4 regions of the Mesorhizobium sp. M1365 genome follow, and region 2 is predicted to be linked to each of the others. Evidence: predicted binding sites of a transcription regulator. Region 2 holds the regulator's gene; each other region holds the start of a gene.
The links. The regulator PhoB, encoded in region 2, activates phosphate uptake and scavenging genes when phosphate is short. The targets are predictions, from matches to a motif close to TGTCATNNANCTGTCAT.
Positions count from the first base shown of each region.

Region 1: a site for PhoB is predicted at 1,063-1,079, ahead of NKH04_RS00165 (ceramide glucosyltransferase). Genes of this name have one in related genera too.
Region 3: a site for PhoB is predicted at 1,117-1,133, ahead of phnF (phosphonate metabolism transcriptional regulator PhnF). Genes of this name have one in related genera too.
Region 4: a site for PhoB is predicted at 875-891, ahead of NKH04_RS30060 (LTA synthase family protein). Genes of this name have one in related genera too.

Region 1 covers NZ_JAMYLG010000001.1:36,029-38,226, reverse strand. The annotation lists gene NKH04_RS00175 (Hsp33 family molecular chaperone) at 1-557, shown strand, start outside; gene apaG (Co2+/Mg2+ efflux facilitator ApaG/CorD) at 564-956, opposite strand; gene NKH04_RS00165 (ceramide glucosyltransferase) at 1,184-2,198, shown strand, end outside.
Region 2 covers NZ_JAMYLG010000002.1:255,059-257,256, reverse strand. The annotation lists gene NKH04_RS03410 (ROK family protein) at 1-572, shown strand, start outside; gene phoB (phosphate regulon transcriptional regulator PhoB) at 582-1,271, opposite strand; gene phoU (phosphate signaling complex protein PhoU) at 1,288-1,995, opposite strand; gene pstB (phosphate ABC transporter ATP-binding protein PstB) at 2,028-2,198, opposite strand, start outside.
Region 3 covers NZ_JAMYLG010000045.1:13,535-15,732, forward strand. The annotation lists gene NKH04_RS28540 (zinc-binding alcohol dehydrogenase family protein) at 1-317, shown strand, start outside; gene phnF (phosphonate metabolism transcriptional regulator PhnF) at 336-1,079, opposite strand; gene phnG (phosphonate C-P lyase system protein PhnG) at 1,214-1,675, shown strand; gene phnH (phosphonate C-P lyase system protein PhnH) at 1,675-2,198, shown strand, end outside.
Region 4 covers NZ_JAMYLG010000053.1:19,207-21,404, forward strand. The annotation lists gene fabD (ACP S-malonyltransferase) at 1-684, opposite strand, end outside; gene NKH04_RS30060 (LTA synthase family protein) at 932-2,198, shown strand, end outside.

The DNA.
Region 1 (2,198 bases), on a different contig from region 2:
GCATCGTCCAGCTCGACGGCGTCACACTGGAAGATGCCGCACGCACTTATTTCCGCCAGTCTGAGCAGATTCCGACCGACCTCCGGCTTTCGGTTGCCAAGCTTCTGACGCCCGGCGTCGGCGGTGCCCGCGAGCAATGGCGGGCCGGTGGCCTGCTGGCACAATTCCTGCCGCAGTCGGCGGAGCGCATGCGCGTACCCGACCTTCCCGGTGGCGATGGCGATCCGCGTGAGGAAATCCACGACCCGACCGACAATTCCTGGCAGGAGCTGCTGGCGCTGCTTGGTACTATTGAACCGACCGAGCTGATCGATCCGACGATCGGCGCCGAACGGCTGCTTTACCGGCTTTTCCACGAGCATGGCGTCCGCGTGTTCGGCGGGGTGCCGGTCGCCGACCAGTGCTCATGCTCGAGGGAGAAGATCCACGGCATCCTCGAAGGCTTTTCCGCCGAGGAGATCAGGGACAGCACCGAGGATGGCAGCATTCACGTCGCCTGCGAATTCTGCTCGAAGCAATATGACTTCGACCCGGCGGAGTTTGCAGCGGCCGGATGACGGCCGTCAATTGACGGTGCGCCGCATTCCCGGCAAGTCGAGCGAGAAGGCGGGGATGGCGACGTCGAACGTCTCGCCCCGCCTGTTGCGCATGGTGTAGTGCCCGACCATGATGCCGGACGGCGTCGAGAGCGGGCATCCAGACGTATACTGATAGCTGTCGCCGGGGTTGAGTCCGGGTTGCTCGCCGACGACCCCGGGGCCGCGCACTTCCTCGACCTTGCCGGTGCCGTCGGTAATGTGCCAGTAGCGCGACAGAAGCTGCACGAACTCATCCGACTGATTGTCGATGGTCACCTGATATCCCCAGACATAGCGGTTTTGCGGAGGGTCGGAGTGATCCTCCAGATAGAACGGCCTGACCTGCACTTCGATGTTGCGGGTGACGGCGCTGTACATAAATTGCTCCAAAGCAATGTAGATGGAACTTTCGACGCTCAGCGCAGTTTGATCAACGATGCGCGTCATCTCCTTGCCCGACTCGAGCGCAGGTGCCGAAAAACAATGTCATTTAAGTGACACATGACAATGATGGTGTGCAGGCTTGTGCCGGGCGACTCAGCGTTCTGTCGAATTGTTGAAAACGGCCGTCATGCGGCCGGCACTTCTGGAGTGACCAGATCTCGATGGAACCGACATTCGCAGCCGCCCTCCTTTCCATAGCCCTCCTTCTTTCAAATCTCGCCAGCATCCTGTTAGCTTCGCTGAAGCTGAAGCGACCAGCCAGGATCGCACCGCCCGCGGCCAACGCGCCGCCGGTATCGATCGTCATCCCGGCGCGCGGCGTCGAGCCGTTTGCCGAAGAGACGCTGGAGCGCGCCTTCTCACTCGACTGGCCGCGCTACGAACTCATCTTCTGCGTTGCCCATGCCGACGACCCGGTGGTCAAGCCGATCACCGCCGCAATGGCGCGCTTTCCAGCTATTCGCGCCCGCCTTCTAGTCGGTGACGACCGCATCAGCGGCAATCCAAAACTCAACAATTGCGTGAAGGGTTGGGAAGCGGCGCATTATCGCTGGGTCATCCTTGCCGATTCCAATGTGCTTATGCCGAGCGACTACGTCCAGCAGCTGATGGCGGCATGGCGGCATGGCACTGGCCTCGTCTGCTCGACGCCGATCGGCTCACGGCCGGACGGCTTCTGGGGGGAGGTCGAATGCGCCTTTCTCAACACGCTGCAGGCACGCTGGCAGTACGCCGGAGAGGCGCTCGGCCTCGGCTTCGCGCAGGGCAAGAGCATGTTGTGGAACAAGCCGATGCTCGACGCCAATGGCGGCATCCGCGCGCTTGCCGCCGAGATCGCCGAGGACGCCGCCGCGACCAAGCTGGTCAACGGGCTCGGACTGCGGGTCAATCTTGTCGCCTCGCCCTTCGAACAGCCGCTCGGCCGGCGCACGCTTGGCGAGATCTGGTCGCGGCAGGCGCGCTGGGCGCGGCTGCGCCGCGTCACCTTCGCGCTGTTCTTCGCCCCCGAGATCCTGAGCGGCGCGGCGCCGCCGCGGGTGCGTGCGCTGCTAGGGGCGGCTGACGCCGGCGTCAGCCTGCCGGCAACCGCCATCGCCGTGCTGGTCGCGGCCTACCTGCCGGAATGCGCCTTGGCCTCGGCCAAGGGATGGCAGCTGTCGCCGCGCACGATCCCGG
Region 2 (2,198 bases):
GCATGGGGCTGGTGCTGAAGGGCGAACTGTTCACCGGGACGCATTCCTCGGGCGGCGAATTTGGCCACATGATCCATCGTCCGGGCGGCGCGCTCTGCCGTTGCGGGCGGCGCGGCTGCATCGAGGCGTATGCCGGCAACTACGCCATCTGGCGCAACGCCAGGCAGATGAGCGAAGACAGCGAACCGGTCGCCGACGTCAGCGACGCCGACATGCGCGCACTGGCGGCCCGGGCGCGCGAGAAAGATGGGCCGGAACGCGAGGCCTACCGCAAGGCCGGCGAAGCGCTGGGTTTCGGTCTCGGCTCGCTGTTCGCGCTGATCGATCCGGCACCGGTCGCGATGGTCGGCGCCAGTGCCGCCGCCTTCGATCTGATCGAGCCGGCCTTGCGGAAGGCAATCGCCCAGACCGCCGGCGGCCAGCATTCAGGCTCGATCTCCTTCGATACAGAGCCGAACGAATTGCCTCTGATCCGCGAAGGCTGCGCGATGCGGGCGTTAAGCTTCGTCGACCAGGAGATTTTCGCGCCGGGCGCGCAAATGAGGCCCAGCGTCAGAAAGAACGTAGCCTGACCAGGCGGGTCAATCTTCCCTGATCGCATAGCCGGCGCCGCGGATGGTGCGGATGACATCCGGCATCCGGCCGTTGTTGACGGCTTTGCGCAGCCGCCCGACATGCACGTCGACGGTGCGTTCGTCGATGTAGATTGTCTCCCCCCAGACATTATCGAGTAACTGGCTGCGCGAGAAGACACGGCCCGGATGCCGCATCATGAACTCGAGCAGCCGGAATTCGGTCGGCCCGAGCCTGATTTCGCTCTTCTTGCGATAGACCCTGTGCGATTCGCGATCGAGCACGATGTCGCCGACCTTCAGCACGCTGGACAGCACTTCCGGCTTGGCGCGCCGCAGCAGCGCCTTGACCCTGGCCATGAATTCCGGTGTCGAAAACGGCTTGACCAGATAGTCGTCGGCGCCGGTCGAAAGACCGCGCACCCGGTCGCTCTCCTCGCCGCGCGCGGTCAGCATGATGATCGGCAGCCGCTCGGTTTCGGGGCGCACCCGCAACCGACGACAGAGCTCGATGCCGGAAACCGCTGGTATCATCCAGTCGAGCACCAAAAGGTCGGGCACATTCTCCTGCAAACGGATCTCGGCTTCGTCGCCGCGTGTCACCACCTCGACCTGGTAGCCTTCGGATTCGAGATTGTAGCGGAGCAGCACACCCAACGGCTCCTCGTCCTCCACCACCATTATGCGTGGTGCGATCATCGGCTGGGCACCCCCATCATGTCACCGGTGCGGACATTGTCGTTTCGTCCTGCTTCGGACGATTGACCGGCAATTGCTCGCCGGTCAGCACATAATACGCATTTTCGGCGATGTTGGTGACATGGTCGCCGATCCGCTCCAGATTCTTGGCGCAGAACAGCAGGTGCGTGCAAGCGGTGATGTTGCGCGGATCTTCCATCATGTAGGTCAACAGCTCGCGGAACACGGACGTGTATTTAACGTCGATGCGCTCGTCGGCGGCACGAAGCTTGGCCAACGCGGCCGCATCGCCTGCAGCATATTCCTCGATGACACCCTGCACCTGGATGAGAACCAGCTGCGCCATCGCGTCGATGGAATGCGACAGGTCCCGCGGCGTGGCGCTGAGGCCGACCGCACTCACGCGCTTGGCGATATTCTTGGCAAGGTCGCCGATGCGTTCGAGGTCGCCCGCCATGCGGATCGCTCCGACCACATGGCGAAGATCGTGGGCCATCGGCTGGCGTTTGGCGATCAGGGTGATGGCGCGGTCGTCCAGTTCGCGTTGACGCGCATCCATGATGGCGTCGTCGGAAACGACGCGTTGCGCCAGCACGTTGTCGGAATTCAACAGCGCCTTGGTTGCCCCGCCGACCATCGAACCGGCGAGGTCGGCCATGTCGCGGATCAGCTTGCTGATCTGCTCGAGATCCTCGTCGAAAGAAGCGACTGTGTGTTCGCCCATGGTCCTGTCCTCATATGCATGATCGGAACGGCTCAGCCGAAGCGGCCAGTGATGTAGTCCTGCGTGCGCTTCTCGCGGGGCGACGTGAATATCTTCTCGGTCCGGTCGAACTCGACCAGTTCACCCAGATACATGAACGCCGTCTGGCGCGACACGCGCGCCGCCTGCTGCATGTTGTGGGTGACGATGACGATCGTGTAGTC
Region 3 (2,198 bases), on a different contig from region 2:
CCACCGGCAACACCCGGTCGGTGCAGTCGGCCTTCGCTCATGTCGCGCATGGCGGAGCGCTGGTCCTGGTCAGCGTCGTCAAGGACGACATCGCCTTTTCCGATCCCGAATTCCACAAGCGCGAGATGATGCTGATCGGCAGCCGCAACGCCCTGCGTGCCGATTTCGACCATGTCGCCGCCTCGATCCGCAACGGCGCGCTGCCGCTGGCAAAGCTTGTGACGCACCGCACCACGCTTGGCGAGACGCCGCACGACCTCGCCCGCTGGGCGCATGAGAAGTCTGGCCTGATCAAGGCTGTCATTCAGGTCGGATGATGCCAGGGCTGCCGTATCTCAGAGCGCCGACAATTTGAGCTCGATCCGCTCGGCCGGGAAGCGCGACTCCGAAAACTGTATCGGCTGACCGTCGGGCGTGACGTTGACGGCGACCGTCACCAGCACGATGGCGCCGGGCTGCAGCTCGAGGTCCGCAAGGTCGGCGGCATCGGCATGGCGCGCCGACAGCACGGTCGATTGCCTGAGATAGTCGTCGATGCCGAAACGTGCCAGTGATGCGGTGATCGAACCGGTTTCCGCCATGGCGGCATCGATGCCGGCAAAGCGCCTGGCATCGAACCAGCCGGCCGCGCGGGACACCGGCATTCCATCGGCTTCGCCGCGCGTTTCCAGGCGTATCACATCGGCCCCCGTCGCAAGGCCTAAGCCCTCTGCGACACGACGGTCGGCCGGCTCGATCGATGACGCGAGCAAGGTGATATGCCGCTCGGACGCCTGTCCTTGCAATCCCTCGGAAAAGCGGGTGCGGGCGCCGATCGGATAAGACAGCCGGTTGCGCGACAGCACGAAGGTGCCGCGCCCCTGCTCCGCCCTGAGCACACCCTCCTGCACCAGCGCTGCGATAGCGCTACGCACCGTGTGGCGGTTGACGCCATAGCGTCCGGCCAACGCGATCTCCGGCGGCAGCGCGGCATTCTCGGGAAAATCGCCGGCGGCGATCGAATGCAGGATCTGGTCGGCGATCTGTCGCCACAGCGCGACACCGCTGCGCCGCTCGATGCGGTTGGCTTGTCCGATCATCTCCCGCCCCAATTCTTTGCGCCGATCTTTTGGCCCGTGTCACGTGCCCGTCATGGACACGCGCTAGATAACGAGTATAATTTGTATAGTTGTCTATATCAATAGACAAATTCACGCAAACGAGGAGTACGGCCATGCGAGGACGGGAAGCGCGAGAGCGGGCCGAGCGCAAGGCCGTGATGACGACGCTGGCGCAATCGGCCGGCGACGACATCGTCCGCCTCTGGGACGAAGCCGGCCTGCCTTGCGAAGCGGAACTTCTGCGTGGCCCCGAAACCGGCCTGGTTACGGTACGCGGCCGCATCGGCGGCGGCGGCGCGCCCTTCAATGTCGGCGAGGCGACGGTCACCCGTGCCACGGTGCGGCTTGCGTCCGGCCATGTCGGCCACTGCTACGCGCTCGGCCGCGACAAGCAGAAGGCAAGGCTGGCGGCAATCGCCGATGCGCTGTGGCAGGACCCGGCCCACCGCAATGAGGTCGAGATCAGGATCGTTGCGCCATTGCAGGCGGCACTGGCCAAGGCGCGTGAACAGCGCCGCGCCGAGACGGCGGCGACCAAGGTCGATTTCTTCACCATGGTGCGCGGAGAAGACTGATGAATATCGCCACTCAATCCATTGAAGGCGGCTTCGCCGATCCGGTATTCAACGCGCAGACCGTATTCCGTGCCGTGATGGACGCGATGGCGCGGCCAGGCAGTGTGCAGCCGCTGCCGGCCCTCGCCCACCCCCCGGTGCCGCTGTCGGCCACCGCCGGCGCCGTTGCGCTGGCGCTGTGCGATAACGACACGCCGCTCTGGCTCGACCACGCCTTGCAGGCTTCAGCGACGGTGAAATCCTGGCTTGGCTTTCATACCGGCGCGCCGCTGGCCAACACCCCGGCCGACGCGCATTTCGCGCTGATCGCCACGCCGGCCGAGATGATGGCGCTCGACGGGTTTTCGCAAGGCACCCGGGATTATCCCGATCGCTCCACGACGCTGATCCTCGAGGTCAGCGATCTTGTCTCCGGCGCTGCGCTGCTGCTCGAAGGCCCGGGCATCGAGACGACGGCGACGATCGCGCCGGCGCAAATGCCGCGCCATTTCGTCGAGCAATGGAAGCAGAACAAGCAGCGTTT
Region 4 (2,198 bases), on a different contig from region 2:
GGCGGCCAGCGCCTCCCGCATGATCTCGGCCGCAGGCTTCATCAATGCCGAATGGAAGGGCGCCGAGACCTGCAGCATCAGCGCCCGCTTGGCGCCCTTCTCCGTGCATAGCCTCGCCGCCAGTTCGACCGCTGGCCTAGCGCCAGAGATCACCAGCTGGCCGCCGCCATTGTCATTGGCGATCTGGCAAACCAAGGCTTGTGCGGGATCTTTGGCGGCGCCCTGGGCGGCTTCTGCGCAAGCGGCTTCGACGTCGGCCTGCTCCAGCCCGATGATCGCCGCCATGGCGCCCTCGCCGGCCGGCACAGCCGCCTGCATGGCATTGCCGCGGATGCGCAATAGCCGGGCGGCGTCGGCGACCGAAACGAAACCTGCGGCCGCAAGTGCCGAATATTCGCCGAGCGAGTGGCCGGCGACATAGGTGACCTTGCCGTTCAGGGAGAAGCCGCGCGCCTCCAGCGCCCGGATTGCGGCAAGCGACACCGCCATCAGCGCCGGCTGGGCGTTGGCGGTCAGCGTCAGCGTCTCTTCCGGGCCTTCCCAGATCAGCTTCGATAGGTTTTCGCCGAGCGCGTCGTCAACTTCCTCGAAGATCCGCCGCGATTCCACAAAGGTATCGGCGAGGTCCTTGCCCATGCCGACAGCCTGGCTGCCCTGCCCCGGAAAGGTGAATGCGATGGCCATCGGCGGCTCCCAGCTGCTGGTTCACGTTGCCTGTGACGCAAGGCGTGCGGCCAAGTCAAGTCCAACCTTGATCGCGTAATATCGGCCGAGTGCCTGTTTCGGCAGGCTTTTTGGCGATCACTCATGATGAAAACCGCTCACGATTTGTTTGCTGGCTCTTCTTATTTCCGCCACAGGCGCTAGGCTTTGCGTGACAGTTCGATGACAATCGAGTGACGCTTTTGTTGCGGGCCGGGGAACTATTGAAGTGGCAAAGACCAAGCAGAGCGCAGCCGCGGCGGCGCCCCAGTTTCTTGAAGGCGATCCGTCGACCGGCTATCTGCCGGCGCGCAAATGGCCTGTCATCCGCTATGGCCTTATCAGCTTGCTGGCTGCGGCCATCCTTGTGTTTGCCATCGAACTGATCGTGCGCGGCAACTTTGCCGGCACCATTGATTTCTTTCTGCAGCCTTTCAAACCCGGCTGGACCACGATCATCATTTTTGCGCTGATCCTCATCGGCCTCGACGCCGTGCTCGGCCGCAGTCATCAGAGCCTGATGATCGTCGCGCCGCTGACATTGTCGCTGGCGTTCGTCGGCCACCAGAAGTCGCTGTATCTCGGCGATCCGCTCTATCCGACCGATTTCCTTTATTCCCGGCAGATCGTGGCACTGATGCCGCTTCTGGTACGCGATCGCCCGGGAACCGCCATTGCCCTGGCGATCGGCATCGTCGGCGGGCTGTCGCTGCTCGTCTATGGCTGGCGGCTATGGCGCCGCCGCGTTCCGGCGCTCAGCCACAAGGGCCGCCTTGCCCGGCTGACGCTGACAGTACCGCTGATCGCCTTCTTCGTTTCCATCATGGACTATGCCACTTTCTCGTGGACGCGCGACCGGCTGCAGATCATCCCGATCATGTGGGACCAGAAGGAAAACTATGCCTCGAACGGTTTTGCGCTCGCCTTCGCGCTTAACGTTCCGATGGCGCATGTCTCGGCGCCGCCCGGCTATTCCGACAAGGCGATCGAAGCGATCGGCAAACCGCAGGTGACCGCCTCGGTACCTGCCGAGAAGCCCGACATCATCGTCGTCATGAGCGAATCCTTCTGGGATCCGACCAAGCTACCCGGCGTCACCATCACACCCGACCCTATCCCCAATGTGCGGGCACTGCGCACGGGTTACATGTTCTCGCCCGAGTTCGGCGGCATGACGGCCAACATCGAGTTCGAGGCCCTGACCGGCTTTTCCAACGCCTTCCTGCCGGCGGGCAGCATTCCCTACCAGCAATATGTGCGGACACCGACTCCCTCGCTGGCGACCTTCCTGAAAAGTCAGGGCTACCGGGCGCGCGCCATCCATCCCGGCACTAACTGGTTCTGGAACCGGGGGGCCGTCTATGCCGATTTCGGCTTCAACGACTTCAAGTCCGAGGAGACGTTGCCGCCCATGCAGAAGCGCGGACCGCTCGCGTCGGACGCTGCGATGACCGACGAGATCATCCACGAAGCCGATACCAGCGCCGAGCCGGTGT